4 regions of the Micromonospora sp. WMMD730 genome follow, and region 1 is predicted to be linked to each of the others. Evidence: riboswitches for the same ligand, from Rfam matches in the RefSeq annotation. Region 1 holds a riboswitch; each other region holds the start of a gene.

Region 1 (3,845 bases):
GGAGCGGCTCGGCCGGCCGTTCCTGGTGCTGCTGCGGGAGCCGGAGTTCCTGCCCACGATCGCCGCCGCGACGAGCGCCCCGGTGGTCTACTGCCCCACCCTCAAGGCCATGGACGAGGCGCTGGTGCCCAGCCTGCGGGTGGCGTTCTACGTCAACCACGGGGCGAAGAACAGCCACTGCATCCGGTTCACCCAGCTCACCCACGTGCAGCTGCACCACGGCGACAGCGACAAGGCCCCCAGCGCCAACCCGGTCTCGGCCATCTTCGACAAGATCTTCGTAGCCGGTCCGGCGGCGATCGAGCGGTACGCGCGGGCCGGCGTGGAGATCCCCGCCGAGAAGTTCGTCGTGGTCGGCCGGCCGCAGGTCGAAGCCATCGAGGTACGCCGGGAGGCCCGCCCGCTGACCGCCCCGACCGTGCTCTACACCCCCACCTGGACCGGCCACCACGCCGACGCCAACTACTGCTCGCTGCCGGTGGCCGAGCCGCTGCTGCGCCGGCTGCTCGACCGGGGCGCCACGGTGATCCTGCGGGCCCACCCGTACACCGGGCAGAACCCGGCCTCGGCCCGGCAGCTGGCCCGGCTCACCGAGCTGCTCGCCGCCGACCGGACCCGTACCGGCCGGCAGCACCTGTGGGGGGCGGCGGCCAGCCGTGAGCTGAGCCTGACCGAGTGCGTCAACCGCTCCGACGCGCTGGTCTCCGACGTCTCCGGGGTCATCTCCGACTACCTCTACTCCGGCAAGCCGTACGCGGTGACCGACCTGGGCGTCGACGGCGACGAGTTCCTGGACCGGTTCCCGCTGGCCCGCTCCGGTTACGTGCTGCGCCGGGACATGGCCAACCTCGACGAGGTGCTGACCGGCCTGCTGGACACCGACCCGTTGGCGGCGGCCCGCTGGGACACCCGGCGCCGCTACCTGGGCGACTTCCCCGCCGACGCGTACGCCGACGGTTTCCTCGACGCCGCCCGCCGGGAGTTGGAGCCGGGCTGGGCCCCGCCGGCCCCCCGTGCCCCCGCCGCTCCCCTCTCCCCCCGGATCTGACCGGGGGCCGCCCGCCATCGGGCCGATGTTGCGGTATCCGGATCCGCTGACACCGCTACATCGGCCCCATGACGAGCACCGCCCCGGCCGCGGGCGGCCGGGGCGGGTGGGGGGTGGCTCGGTCAGGCGGAGTAGCCCCGGGTGGCGATCCAGTTCGCCAGGGTGGTCACGCTGACCCAGTAGGCCGGCAGCGACGGGTCGGCCGAGTCGGCGATCCGCACGGTACGGCCGTTGTCCCGGTAGCCCACGGCGGCGACGTAGTGGCCGCCGGGGAAGGAGTGCCAGCCGCCGTCGAGGTCGGTGGCGTCCCCGGCCACGTTCGCGACCACGGCCCGCTTGTCGGTGACCGCCGCGACCACGTCGGCCCGCAGCCGCTCGATCTGCGCGTCGCTCGGGGTGCCGGCGAACATCCGGGTCCGGTACGGGTCGCCCTTGACCACGGCGTTGAGCACCCGGGTGGTGTCCTCGGCCGAGTTGGTGCCCATCTCGGTGGTGCCCAGCTGGGCGGCGAGGTCGTCCTGGCCGCGTTCGATGCCGGCCGCGCTGAGCGCGTTGCGCACCGCGGCCGGGCCGCAGTAGTAGTAGGTGATCTGGGCCTGGTAGTCGTAGCGCAGGACCTTCGACGACGGGGGCTTCGGGGCCGCCTTGCGGGTCAGATCCGGGTCGGCGGTGGCGCGGGCCTTCGCCCGGGTGACGCGCGGCGCCGGGGTGGGGCTCGCCGACGGGCTGGTCGAGGGGGTGGCCGACGGGCTGGCCGGGGCGGGGACGGCGACCCGGGCCTGGGCGCGGCTGGCGACGTCGTCGAGGCGGGGGGTGGTCTCGGCCACGGCGGTGGCGCGTTGCTGGTCGGTCGGGGCGTCATCGACCCCGGCGGCCAGGGCGGTGCCACCGGCGGCCAGGACGAGGACCGCCGCCGAGCCGACGACCATCCGGTACGGGCGCTGGGCGCCCAATCGGCGGAGCTGACGCTTCATGTGGTGCTTCACGGGGTGTTCCTCCACGGGGCGAGGCGGCCGGGCACGCCGGACCGGCACGTGGCGGGTACGCCACGCGCGGATCGGGTGTTGCGCCGCTCGTTCGGCAGGGACCGCCCGACGGGAGCCGGACGGGTCGGCGGGTCGCCCGACCGGGGTCGGGCGGCGGGGTGGACGGCCGGGTCAGCGCGTCAGGCGCGACGGTCCGGCGGCACCCCGGTGCCGAGGTGGAGGAACCACCGAGGGGGTGGGGTCATGCTGCACGAGGATGAAACTCCTTCCGCTGCCGCCGACCGGGTTAGCTGACGGATTCGGGCGGGAAGATCGCCCTACCCCGGGCCGTGGCCCGGAGATTCACCCCAGGTGGTGCGTGTGGGTCCCCGGTTCGTGACATGCACGATTGAGCGGGTCGGCACGGCGTCGCCTCCTGCGATCGGAAACCGCACCGGACCGCAGCGACACTACTGGTCACCCTTCGCTCCCGCCAAGCCCTGTGAGCTGCGCAAACATCGTCGGGTCGGCTTCTTTGCGGGGCACTCGGGCAGCGGGGGTGCGGGCCGGGACGAATGGCCGTCAGGGCTCGGCAGGGCAGTGACCGGACAGCCGACCCGCAACCTCCGATGATCAGCGGAGTCGATGTGACCGGGTGTGACGGGCTGTCCGGTTCCGCCGGACCGTGACCGCACCCACACCGCCCTGGATAACGATTCGGCCCCCGGGACCCCCGGTCTCCCGGCCCGCGCGGCCCCGGGCAGGACCACCGCCCGCAACGGGACCGCCGGGGCGGGGGCACGGCATTCGCAACGGGGCCGAAGTCGCGGGGTCAACGCGGCGCGGACACCGCCATCTGCGCGTCATTGTGTCGATCATCCCGGGCCGGGCCTGGTCCGGCCCGGGAGCGGCGGTCCCGGGGTGGTCAGCCGACCCGGGCCGGGTGCCAGCGGGCGGCCTGCGTGAGGCGGGTCGCCGCCGACGTCGCGGTACGGGGCAGCGGGACCCGGCCCGGCCGCACCCGCTGCGTCGCCGCGTACGCCTCGGCGGCCAGGGAGCGGGCGGCCTCGGCGGCCAGCTCGGCGTCCCGCCACGCGACGCTTTCCCGCCAGGCCGCCGCCCGGTACGCCGCACGCCGGTCCTCCCGGACCGCCCGGGCCAGCATCACCTCGTGCTCGACGGGGTGCCGGCGCGGGTCCCAGCCGTCGCGGTGCGCGAAGACGTCCCGCAGCCGCTCCACCGACAACTCGCCCCGCCAGTGCGCCGCCACCGCCTCCTGGTGCAGCCACCGCTCCCGACCCGCGTACTCGGCGGGTGTCCGGGGGGTACGCGGGCTCGGCAGCGCCCCCGCGCCGACGAACCGGCGGGCGGTCGTCTCGGCCTCGTCGTACGCCTGCCAGGCCCGTTCCAGGGTGTCCTGGGCGGCCAGCCAGGCGGTCCGGTGACGGCGGGCGGTCTGGGCGGCCCCGGCGGCGGCGACGGCCACCTCGTCGGCGTAGCGCCGCAGGTCGGCGACCGGGGGTGGGGCGTCCGGCGACGGCACGACAGGGGTCACGTCGGTCGTCTGCTCCCGCTCGGGACGGGCGACCAGGACGGCGAGGCCGGTCAGCGCGAGGACGAGCAGCAGGGACCAGATCGCGGTGGCGGTCGGCACCCCGATCAGGAACTGGGAGAGCACGGTGTTCACGGGTCGACACCTCGCGGGCGGATGTGGCGGATCGGGGCCGTACCGGGGCGGGACCGTTGCGGGCAACGCCCGCCCGGGGCGGTACGGGGACGAGGTCGTGGTGGTGGCGGGCGGGTGGCCCCCGCCGGGGCGGGTTCAGCCCGCC
Region 2 (3,845 bases), 3.6 Mb from region 1:
CGGCGTGATCACCCCGGTGCCCCGCCGCGACGAGGTCGCCGGCTGGTTGGGCGACCGGGGTGGGGCGCGCCTGCAGGTGGTGACCAGCCTCCAGGCCAAGGGCATGGAGTACGACGGGGTGGTGCTGGTCTGCCCCGGCGAGATCCGGGCCGATCCGGGCTCCGGGGTGCGGACGCTCTACGTGGCGTTGTCCCGGGCGACCCAGCGCCTCACCACCGTCGAGCCGACCGGCTGACCGACCGGGACCCGGCCCACCTGGCCGGACGTCCGACCATCACTTGCATACATAGCGATGTGAGCATAGATTGGAGCGGGTCCGCAGCGGCGACGGAGGGTGTGGACGTGGGCGCAGGTCATGACCACAGCGCGACGGTGAGCAACGCCGCGCACCGGCACCGGGGTCGGCTCTGGGCGGCGTTCGGGCTGCTCGCCGTGCTCATGGTGGTCGAGGCGGTGGCCGCCTTCGGCACCGGCTCGCTGGCCCTGCTCTCCGACGCGGGGCACATGTTCACCGACGTGCTCGGCATCGGGATGGCGCTGGCCGCGATCACCGCCACCCGGCGGGCCGCCCGGGACCCGCAGCGCACCTTCGGCCTCTACCGGCTGGAGGTGCTCGCCGCCCTGGCCAACGCCGTCCTGCTCAGCGGGGTCGCGGTCTACGTGCTGATCGAGGCGGTCCGCCGGTTCGGCGAGCCACCCGAGGTGCTGGCCGGCCCGATGCTGGTGGTGGCGGTGCTCGGCCTGCTCGCCAACATCGTCGCGTTCGGCCTGCTGCGGGAGGGCGCCAAGGAGAGCATCAACCTGCGCGGGGCGTACCTGGAGGTGCTCGGCGACCTGCTCGGTTCGGTCGGGGTGATCGTGGCGGCGCTGCTGATCGCCGGCACCGGCTGGTGGTGGGCCGACCCACTGGTCGCCGTGGCGATCGGCGTGTTCATCCTGCCCCGCACCTGGCGGCTCGGCCGGGCGGCGGTGCGCATCCTGGTCCAGGCCGCCCCGGAGCACCTGCCGGTGACCGCCGTGCACGACCGGCTGACCGCCGTGCCCGGTGTCGCCGAGGTGCACGACCTGCACGTCTGGACGCTCACCTCCGGCATGGACGTCGCCTCGGCCCACCTCACCCTGGCCGGTGACGCCGAGGTCGGCGCGGTGCTGGCGGCCGCCCGGGGCGCCCTGCGGGAGGACTTCCACATCGAGCACGCCACCCTCCAGGTCGAGCCCGGGGCGAGCCCCGGCGCATGCGGCCCCGCCCACTGGTGACCCCGCCCCGGGCCGGACGGTCAGCCCCGCCGGGTACTCCCGCACAGAGATCGCGGAAATTTGCGTCGTTTGAACCTTTTGAGGGTATTCACTCTCGTACCCTCAGTCACGAGGTAGGCAGGCGTCACACGCGTACCGGTAGGCTCGGCCCCGGTCTCCGCCAGGCAGAGGCCGCCGCCTAATCGCCCGCCCGGGCGAACCGGGGAACCACGTTCCTGGGGTGCATCCGCGTCAGCGGTAGGGATCTTCCGTCCCGAACCCGTCAGCTAACCCGGTCGGCGGCTGACGGAAGGACATCCGCATGCACGTACGCACCACCACGCGGCTGCTGGCCGCAGTCGTCACGGCGTTGGCCCTGGGCGTGTCGGCCGCGCCGTTCACCCCGGCCGCCGCCGCGCCCGCCACCCGGCTCGCCGCCCCCGGCGACGACGAGGGCGGCACCCCGGCGCTGCGCGACCAGCTCGACGCCGCCAGCAAGGGCTGGCTGGAGGCCAAGGCCGCCCTGGAGCGCTCCACCAAGCGCCAGCAGGAACTCGACGGGCAGCTCAAGACCATCGAGGGGCAGCTGGTCACGCAGACCGCCAAGGTCGGCGAGATCGCCGGCGCGGCCTACCGCACCGGCCGGCTCGGGCCGATGTCCGCCCTGCTCAACAGCAACACCCCGAGCGGTTTCCTGGACCGCGCGGCGGCGCTGGAGACGGTCGCCACCCGGGAGGACCAGGAACTGCGCACGATGATCGAGACCCGGGACCAGGCCACCCGGACCCGGGCGGCGGTCACCCAGGAGATCACCGAACAGCGCAAGCAGGTCGCCACCATGGGCAAGCGCAAGGAGCAGGCCGAGCGGGCGCTGGCGGTGGCCGCCGCCGACAAGCCGGCCCCCACCTCCCGCGACTCCGGCAGCTCGGACGGCACGTCCACCAGCAACGCCAAGGGGGCGCCCCGCAACTCCGACGGCTCCTGGCCGTCCGAGTCGTGCAGCGTCAACGACCCGACGCCGGCCAACGGCTGTATCACCCCGCGTACGCTCAACGCCCTGAACCAGGCCAAGGCGGCCGGTTTCACCAGGTACGTCTCCTGCTACCGGCCCAGCGGCTCCGGCGAGCACCCCAAGGGCCGGGCGTGCGACTTCGCCGCCCAGAAGGGCGGCTTCGGCGGGGTGGCCAGTGGCGGCGACCGGACGTACGGCAACAACCTCGCCGCGTACTTCATCCGCAACGCCGACCGGCTCGGTGTGCTCTACGTGATCTGGTTCAAGCGGATCTGGCTGCCGAGCAGCGGGTGGAAGGCGTACAGCGGGGGCAACGGGGACCCGTCCAGCGACCACACCAACCACGTGCACCTGTCGATGATCTGATCCCGGCGCGGTGGCCCGTCCGCTCAGGGCGGGCCACCGCGGCGCGACCGTCCGGGCGGGTGCCGGCGGTCGTCAGCCGGCGGGGGGTGGGTCGCCGGCCCGGCTGTCCAGGACCGCGCCGAGGCGGCTGGCCAACCCCAGGTGGGCGGCGCGGGCCTGCCGGAAGGCGTAGCCGAACAGCGGGGCCGGCGCGGCGAGGGTGATCTCCACGTCGATCCGCAGCAGGTCACCCTCCATCCGCAGCCGGGTGTGGTTGCGTACGGTGGTGCCGGGCTGCTGGCGGGCCATCGTCACGATCTCGTCGTCGCCGGCCAGCAGCACGTCGGCCTGGTAGGTGACGGGGAACCGCAGCGGCCCCAGCTCCAGCCGGTCGGTGATCGCGTAGCTGGCCAGGGCACCCGGCCGGGCGGGCAGCCGGCGCACCCGGACGATCAGGGGATGCAGCTCCTCCTGCCGGGACAGGTCGCTCAGCAGCGCCATCGCGTCCGCCGGTGAGCAGCGCGCCTGCACCGTGTAGCTGAAGCTCTCCCGCCGGACCACCGGGCCTCCTGACCGTCGTCGGTCGCACGATCGTGCCGTACCGGAGACGGACTGGCAACGTCCCTGGTCAGTGGCGTCGACGCCGACCGGGGCCCGGTCAGGCGCCGGGCAGGACCTCCGGGGTGGCGGCACCGGCGAAGTACGGCTCCGGGGCACCGAAGAGCCCGAGCAGGCCGGTGACCCAGAGCTGTCGGTGCACGAACCGGCTCGGCTCGGTGACGATCAGTTTGACGCCGCTGACCTCGGCGGTCTGGAAGCCGGCGACCATGGCGCTGATCCCGACGGAGTCGATGAAGGTGACGAGTCGCATGTTCAGCTCGATCCGCGCGGGCCGACCCTTGGCCAGCACCTCGGCGATCGCCTCACGTACCTCGTAGGCGGTGTCGACGTCGATCTCACCACGGGGGGCGATCTCGATGACACCGGCCGGCAGGACCGACTTCACGATCGACAGGCTCACGCGAGCACCTCCACTCGCCCGTCCCCGGGCGCCTCATCAGTACGCGGGCCGCGACCGAGAGTATTCCTCCGATGGCCTCGGTCGCCACCCCTCGGGATGAGCAATTCGCGGATCCGGACGGACCGGACCGTCCCTCTCCGCACCGTTGCTGGTCCTGTTCTCCTCAGACGAACGGCCCAGCTCGGCCGTTCCAACCGTCCCAGAGTAGCGGCCCCGGTCCACCGACACCCG
Region 3 (3,845 bases), 1.7 Mb from region 1:
GGTCGTCGTCGCCGTACCCGCCCGCCGCACGGCTCCACGCTAGCGTGCCCGGGCCGCCCGGCGGGCCGGTACGGGTGGGTCGGCGCGCGCCGGGGCCCGGCCCGTCGGGGCCGGGTGCGGGGTGGCTGCCGGGACCGGCCGCCGCCGGCGCCCCTCGACCTACCGTGGGCAGGGCGAACCGGGCGGGCCTGGGTGGTGGCTACCATCGTCCGACGATGACCCGCCGTCCGTGGTGAACCGGCTGGCCGGCTGACACGTATCCCGTCCCGGATCGTTGGGAGAACTCGCACACATGGGCGCCGACCACACCCGTCCCGCTCCGTCCACCCCGCCACGGGTGCGGCGGCTCCTCGTCATGACGGTGGTGCCGCTCATCGTGGTCACGGTGATCGCCACGCTGGTGCTCTGGCCCGGTGCGACCCCGAAGATCGACCAGGGTGAGCAGGTGCCCCGCCACCACGGCACGGTGACCCGGGTGGTGACCGAACCGTGCCCGCCCGCCCCGCAGACCCCCGACGGCCCTCCCGGGGTGGCCGACGGACCGTGCGGGACGGTGACGGTCGCCGTCGAGCAGGGGCCGGACGCGGGCCGTGAGGTGCAGACGCCGGTGCCGTCCGGGCCGGGAGCGCCGACGGTGGCGGTCGGCGACGAGGTGGTGCTCGTCGCGTTGGCCGACCCGAGCGATCCGTCGGCGAGCAGCTACCACATCGCCGAGCACCAGCGGGGCATGCCGTTGCTCTGGCTGGTCGCCCTGTTCGCGGCGGCGATCGTGGCGTTCGGCCGGCTGCGCGGACTGGCCGCCCTGGCCGGCCTCGGGGCCAGCTTCGCCATCCTGTTGACCTTCGTGGTGCCGGGCATCTCCGCCGGGGGTGCGCCGCTGCCGATCGCGGTCACCGGCGCCGCCTTGATCATGTTCGTGGTGCTGTACCTGACCCACGGGATCACCGCGCAGACCTCGGTGGCGGTGCTGGGCACGTTGGGCAGCCTGGTGCTGACCGGCGTGCTGGGCACGCTGGCCACCGCCGCCACCCACCTGACCGGGTTCGGCAGCGAGGAGGCCACCACGCTGTCGATGTACCAGCGTGACGTGGACCTGCACGGCCTGCTGCTGGCCGGGATCATCATCGGGTCGCTCGGCGTGCTCGACGACGTCACGGTCACCCAGGCGGCCACCGTAACCGAGCTGGCGCACGCCAACCCGGGGCTGTCCCGGTTGCAGCTCTACCGGGCGGCGACCCGGGTCGGCCGGGCGCACATCGCGTCCACGGTCAACACGATCGTGCTGGCGTACGCGGGCGCGTCACTGCCGTTGCTGCTCCTGCTCACCGCCGACAGCCGCCCGGTGAGCCAGATCCTCACCAGCGAGTTCCTGGCCCAGGAGATCGTCCGCAGCGCGGTGGCGACCCTCGGCCTGGTGGCGGCGGTGCCGCTGACCACCGGGTTGGCCGCGCTGGTCGTGACCGCCGGGCGGGGACCGGCCGACGCCGGTACGACCGGGTCGCCGCCCACCCCACGTCCCGCCCCCGACCGTGCCGAGGCGCTGGAGGCGTTGAGCGCCCCCCGGCACGGCGAACCGTCCACCCCGGCCCCCGCACGATGGCCAGACCCGGAAAGGAGCACGGACACCGCATGGTGACACTGCGCTGCGTGACCGGAGGCGAGGTCACGCCTGTCGGTCGCGTCACTGATTACCCCTCGCTATCGGGAAAATACTCATTTGGTCGGGTTGCGGGCGTAGATCCCCGGTACGACTCTCGGGTAACCTCGCTGCCGGTCACCGCCGAAGGCGCCCACCGGCGCCAGCGGTGCCACCGCCCAATCGCCGTACGGCGAGCCGGGGAACCGAGCACCTGGGGTGAATCCGCGCCAGCGGTAGGGGCCACTTCCGTCCCGAACCCGTCAGCTAACCCGGTCGGCGGTCGACGGAAGGGAAAACTGTGACGGCACCCCTACGCCGCTGGTTGACGCCGGCAGTGGCCGTACTCGCCGCCCTGGCGATCGTCGCCGGACCGGCCGCCGCCCCCGCGACGGCCGCGCCCAACGCGCCCACCCCCTCGGGGCACGAGGAGGACGACGAGCCGAAGCTGCTCACCGACGTCATCGAGGCCACCAACCGGGAGTATTCGGCGGCGAAGACCCGGCTGGAGAAGTCCAAGAAGCGCCAGCTCGAATACGCCATCGAGGTGGAGAAGGCGGAGCAGGAGCTGGCGGCGCTGGCCCCGCAGGTCACCGAGATCGCCGCCCAGTCGTACCGGACGGGTCGGGTCGGCGCGGTCGCCGCGCTGCTGGAGAGCGACGCGCCGGACGCCTTCGTCCGCCGGGCCGCCGCCCTGGACGAGCTGAACATGGTCAACGCCGGCAAGCTGGCCGAGGTCAACAAGGTCAAGACCCGGGCCGAGCAGGCCAAGCTCGCCGTCGACGCCGAGGTCCGGGAGCAGCAGAAGCAGGCCAACCTGATGGCCAAGAAGAAGACCGAGGCCGACAAGGCACTGGCCCTGGTCGGCGGCCGGGGCTTCACCGGCGGCCTGGTCGACGCGACGTCCCCGGTGGCCCGCGTCGCACCCGGCCAGACCGCCAACGGCGACTGGCGCGGGGAGTCGTGCAGCGAGAACGACCCGACCACGTCCGGCTGCATCACCCCGCGCACGCTGCACATGTACAAGGAGGTCAAGCGGGCCGGGTTCAACCGGTTCGTCGGCTGCTACCGCCCCGGCGGGCCGTGGGAGCACCCCAAGGGCAGGGCGTGCGACTGGTCGTTGCAGAACAGCGGGTTCAGCCCGTGGCACAACAACGACACCCGGATGTACGGCAACAACCTCGCCGCGTTCCTGATCCGCAACTCGGACCGGCTGGGCATCTACTACGTGATCTGGAACCGGCAGATCTGGTTCCCGGCCAACGGCTGGAGTTCGTACTCGGGGCCGTCCAACCACACCGACCACGTCCACGTGTCACTGCTGTAGCGACCGTGTTCGGCACCGCACCACCGGCCCCGATGAGTTGTTCGGGCCACGCATGACGAAGGCCGCCCGGCTGAGCCGGGCGGCCTTCGTCGTGACCGGTGCGGGTCAGGAGGCGACGGGTTCCGGCGCCGCACCGGCCGGCACGGTCGGTGCGGGCACCACGGCGGCGGGCTCGGGCAGCGCGGCGGCGGGCTCGGGCAGCGCGGCGGCGGGCTCGGGGGCCGGGGCGACCTGGTGGACCTCGCCGGCGGCGAGCCGGTAGGACATGCCGACCACCGCGCACCGACCGGCGGCCACCTCGGCGGCGATCACCGGAGAGTTGCCGAGCAGCACCTCGACGGTCTGCGCGATGTGGATGTCGACGATCCCGTCGATGTCGTGCACCCCCTGCTGGGCCGCGCGGCGCAGGCTCGGCCCGACGGCGGCGACCACCGAGTAGAGGTGCCCCGGGGGCTGGGTGCCGGTGCGGGCCGTGTCCCGGGCCGCCTGCACCGCACCGCAGGAGTCGTGCCCGAGGACCACCACCAGCGGGGTGCCGAGCACCGTGACCGCGTACTCGACGCTGCCGAGCACCTCGGGCCCGGCGGTGTGGCCGGCGGTCCGGACCACGAACAGGTCGCCGAGACCCCGGTCGAAGATGATCTCGGCGGCGAGCCGGGAGTCGGAGCAGCCGACGATGACGGCGAAGGGATGCTGACCGTCGGCGACGGCGGTGCGGTGCCCGGCGTCCTGGTTGGGATGACGGGGCGCACCGGCGACGAACCGCCGGTTGCCGGCCTGCAACTCGGCCAACGCCTGGGTCGGAGTGATCGGGGCCATTGCCTCACCTCGGTCCGGAATCGCACCTGGTCACGCCGGCCGGCGGCGACGACGGCCGTGTCC
Region 4 (3,845 bases), 2.2 Mb from region 1:
ATGGACACCCTTTGTGTGCAAGCGATTGCACTGATGTGATGGAGTGCCCACCCGCCTTGATTCCCCACCGTGACTGCCCCTAATGTTGCACCGGCCGCTGTGGGACGTCTGCCTCCTTCTTCCCCTTAGCGAGGCGCCCGGCGGTCGGTTGCAAAGGAGTCGACGCCGGTGGCAACCATGCCCCCTCACCGTCACGCCCAGGGCCAGCCGCCCGCCCGGCCGGCAGCCCTCCGGCGGGTCGCCCGCCGCCTGCTCACCCTGGTCGCGGCGGTCGCCGTCGGTGCCGGGATGCTCGCCGTGCCGGCCCACGCCGCGCCGTCGCCCGAGGAGATCGAGGCGGCTCTCGACAAGCAGTGGGAGCAGCTCGAACCCACCATCGAGGACTACAACAAGGTCCGGGCCCAGCTCAAGGTCAACCGCAAGAAGTCGGCCGACCTCCAGAAGAAGATCGAGCCGCTGGCCCTGCAGAGCGAACTAGCCCTGGGCCGGGTCGGTGACCTCGCCTCCCGCTACTACAAGTCCGGCCCCTCGCAGGAGCTGAGCGCGCTGCTCACCACCACCAAGCCGGGCACCCTCGCCACGCAGCTGACCATCCTGGACCGGCTCGCCGCCGAGCAGCGCCGGGAGGTCGAGGCCGTGCTCGTGGTCCGCCGCAAGTACGACGCCGAGAAGCAGAAGCTCGACACCCTGATCGCCGCCGAGGTGAAGCAGGAGAAGGAGCTCGCGGCCAAGAAGACCCAGATCAACACCGAGATCAAGCGGTTGCAGGCGGCGATGCCGAAGACCACGGTGAAGGTGAACGGCTGCCCCACGATCAACGGCGTGGTCAGCTCCGCCGCCCGGACCGCGATCGCGACCGCCTGCGCGCAGGTCGGTGACCCGTACGTCTGGGGCGCCACCGGGCCGAACTCGTTCGACTGCTCCGGGCTCACCCAGTTCGCGTACAAGGCGGCAGGCATCTCGCTGACCCACTTCACCGGTGCGCAGTGGAACGAGGGCAAGGCCATCCCGCGCTCCGAGGCCCGCCCCGGAGACCTGGTGTTCTTCTTCAGCGACCTGCACCACGTCGGGCTCTACCTGGGCAACGACATGATGGTGCACGCGCCCCGGACCGGTAAGCCGGTCCAGGTGACCAGCATCAACTACATGCCGGTGGCCGGCTTCCGCCGCCCCTGACCAGCACATACGTCAACCCCCGGCCCGATGGGCCGGGGGTTGCGTGTTTTCCGGTCACGGAGTGTGCCGGCCCGGCGGGTTGCGGATCGATAACGAGCGTCTCTACTCTGGTCAATCGTCGGTCGGCACCAGGTCCGCCCCGCCCGGGGTGGCGTCGACCGGCACCGCCGAGTCGCCTCCGGGCGAGCCGGGGACCCAGGTACGCCGGGGTGAATCCGCGACCACCGCGGTAGGGCGCTCCCTTCCCGCCCGAACCCGTCAGCTAACCCGGTAGGCGGTCGAGGAAGAAGGAGCCCGGAGCCCGGTGGCACACCATGCCCCGCGGCCACCGTCGCACCGGACGACCCAGGTCGCCCGGAACACGACGGTGCCGCGCCCACGCTGGTCCCGCTTCACCACCACCCTCGCCACCCTGGCCGCCGCCGCGGTCGTTCTGACAGGTGGCCCCACGGCGGCGCACGCCGACCCCTCGGTCGCCGAGATCGAGCGACAGATCGACCAGGACTGGAACAAGCTCGAACCGCTCATCGAACAGCACAACGCCACCCGCATCGACCTCGCCGCCAAGCGCCGGCAGGCCGACGCGCTCGGCAAGCGGATCGCCCCCCTGCAACGCCGCGTCGACCAGGCGATGAACCAGGTCAGCGGCCTCGCCGTGCAGGCGTACAAGGGCGAGAACGTGTCCACCGTCAACGCCCTGCTGGGCAGCCGCAGCCCGAGCCAGGTGGTCGAACAGTTGGGGCTGCTGGACCGGTTCGCCAGCCGCCAGCAGCGCGAGGTGCGGGAGGTCGCCCAGCTCCGCGACGAACTCGCCGCGACCAAAGCGCCGTTGGACGAGATGGTCGCCCAGCTCACCCGTACCGAAGCACAGCTCGCGGCCCGCAAAAAGCAGATCAACACCGAGATCGACCGGTTGCAGAAGCTGCGGCTGACGGTCTACGGCAACGGCGGCGGTGGCAAGCTGCGCCCGGCCCCGTGCCCCGCCGGCTACCCCGGTGGCCCGGCCGGTACGGCGGTCAAGTTCGCCTGCGCCCAGATCGGCAAGCTGTACGTGTGGGGCGCGGCCGGCCCGAACAACTACGACTGTTCCGGGCTGACCATGGCCGCCTGGGCGAAGGCCGGGGTGTCGTTGCCGCACAACGCCCGGCAGCAGCGCCAGGTCACCGACCGGGTGAGCCGGGCCGACCTGCGCCCCGGCGACCTGGTCTTCTACTACTCCGACCTGCACCACGTCGGGATGTACGTCGGGGACGGCTGGGTCGTGCACGCCTCCCAGGCGGGCAAACCGATCACGATGAAGCGGGTCGACGACGGGCCGGTCAACAGCTACGGCCGACCCGGCTGAGCCACCGTGTCCGGGCCCCGGACCCGGGGCCCGGACACGGCACGCCGCGTCAGCCGATGGGCCAGGTGCGCCAGTTCTGCCAGGAGCGGCTGGGCGTCGGCCCACGCTGGCCCTGGTAGCGCGATCCGTACACCGCGGAGCCGTACGGGTGCTCGGCCGGCGAGGAGAGCCGGAAGATGCAGAGCTGCCCGATCTTCATGCCCGGCCAGAGGGTGATCGGCAGGTTGGCCACGTTCGACAGCTCCAGCGTGACGTGGCCGGAGAAACCCGGGTCGATGAAACCGGCGGTCGAGTGGGTGAGCAGCCCCAGCCGGCCGAGGCTCGACTTGCCCTCCAGCCGGCCGGCGAGCTGGTCGCCGAGCGAGATGACCTCGAGCGTGGAGGCGAGCACGAACTCGCCCGGGTGCAGCACGAACGGTTCGCCCGCCGGCACCTCCACCATCGACGTCAGGTCGTCCTGCTGCATCGCCGGGTCGATGTGGGTGTAGAGGTGGTTGTTGAACACCCGGAACAGCTTGTCGAGGCGCACGTCGATGCTGGAGGGCTGCACCAGACTCGGTTCGAACGGCTCCAGCGCCAGCGCGCCCGCCTTGATCTCGGAGACGAGGTCCCGGTCGGAGAGCAGCATCGGGACACCATATCCAGCGCCCCGGCCGGACCCGCCCACCGGGCCGCCCCACCGACCGGCGTCGTCGCTGGCGCCGAGGCGTACGTCGGGCCGTTCGACCTGCGTGTCGGACTGATTTTAGAACGCCTGTTCGATAGGATGACCGCATGGCATCCTGGTCCGCATTCGCCGCCGACGAGCCCCGCCTCGCCGACGGGATCCGCCTTCTCCTCCAGCAGTACGGGTCGGGTTTCGGCTACCTGGCCACCGTCCGCGCCGACGGCGGTCCCCGGGTGCACCCGGTCTGCCCGCTGGTCACCGACGGCGGGTTGTTCTGCTTCGTCGTCGACTCGCCCAAGCGGCGTGACCTCGAACGCGACGGCCGCTACGCGCTCCACTCGTTCCCGCCGGAGGAGAGCGACGACGAGGCGTACGTCGCCGGTCGCGCCGAGCCGGTGACCGATCCGGCCCGGGTGGCGCTGGTGGCCGAGATCGGTCGGGCCGCGCCCCAGGTCGACTGGCGGCTCTTCGAGTTCAGTGTCGACGTCGCCATGCTCACCCGGCGCGAGCACGGCGGCCCGTTCGGCGGCGACGCCGGGCGTCCCGCCGTGCAGGTCTGGCTCGACCCGGTTCCCGGTCGGCACGGTGTCGCCGGCCTGCCCGACCAGCGACCGTCCCGGCGCGGACGGCACGGGTTCGACACCCGCCGCACCGCCG

The links. Region 1 has a riboswitch for cyclic di-AMP ahead of ACN265_RS21540 (C39 family peptidase). Riboswitches for the same ligand answer to the same signal wherever they lie in the genome.
Region 2: it holds a riboswitch for cyclic di-AMP, as region 1 does, so the genes downstream of both, ACN265_RS06220 (coiled-coil domain-containing protein) here and ACN265_RS21540 (C39 family peptidase) in region 1, are expected to answer to the same signal.
Region 3: it holds a riboswitch for cyclic di-AMP, as region 1 does, so the genes downstream of both, ACN265_RS28525 (coiled-coil domain-containing protein) here and ACN265_RS21540 (C39 family peptidase) in region 1, are expected to answer to the same signal.
Region 4: it holds a riboswitch for cyclic di-AMP, as region 1 does, so the genes downstream of both, ACN265_RS30765 (NlpC/P60 family protein) here and ACN265_RS21540 (C39 family peptidase) in region 1, are expected to answer to the same signal.

The regions. Positions count from the first base shown of each region.
Region 1 covers NZ_JBMHML010000002.1:5,000,867-5,004,711, forward strand. Annotated here, with positions in the region: gene ACN265_RS21535 (CDP-glycerol glycerophosphotransferase family protein) at 1-1,048, shown strand, start outside; gene ACN265_RS21540 (C39 family peptidase) at 1,171-2,022, opposite strand; cyclic di-AMP (ydaO/yuaA leader) riboswitch at 2,295-2,439, opposite strand; gene ACN265_RS21545 (hypothetical protein) at 2,939-3,700, opposite strand; gene ACN265_RS21550 (hypothetical protein) at 3,836-3,845, opposite strand, start outside.
Region 2 covers NZ_JBMHML010000002.1:1,356,124-1,359,968, reverse strand. Annotated here, with positions in the region: gene ACN265_RS06230 (HelD family protein) at 1-235, shown strand, start outside; gene ACN265_RS06225 (cation diffusion facilitator family transporter) at 343-1,257, shown strand; cyclic di-AMP (ydaO/yuaA leader) riboswitch at 1,423-1,554, shown strand; gene ACN265_RS06220 (coiled-coil domain-containing protein) at 1,559-2,614, shown strand; gene ACN265_RS06215 (SRPBCC family protein) at 2,687-3,154, opposite strand; gene ACN265_RS06210 (STAS domain-containing protein) at 3,252-3,614, opposite strand.
Region 3 covers NZ_JBMHML010000002.1:6,696,555-6,700,399, forward strand. Annotated here, with positions in the region: gene ACN265_RS28515 (hypothetical protein) at 1-30, opposite strand, end outside; gene ACN265_RS28520 (YibE/F family protein) at 293-1,636, shown strand; cyclic di-AMP (ydaO/yuaA leader) riboswitch at 1,803-1,934, shown strand; gene ACN265_RS28525 (coiled-coil domain-containing protein) at 1,938-2,963, shown strand; gene ACN265_RS28530 (carbonic anhydrase) at 3,069-3,782, opposite strand.
Region 4 covers NZ_JBMHML010000002.1:7,163,276-7,167,120, reverse strand. Annotated here, with positions in the region: gene ACN265_RS30770 (C40 family peptidase) at 178-1,176, shown strand; cyclic di-AMP (ydaO/yuaA leader) riboswitch at 1,332-1,468, shown strand; gene ACN265_RS30765 (NlpC/P60 family protein) at 1,481-2,521, shown strand; gene dcd (dCTP deaminase) at 2,571-3,149, opposite strand; gene ACN265_RS30755 (pyridoxamine 5'-phosphate oxidase family protein) at 3,296-3,845, shown strand, end outside.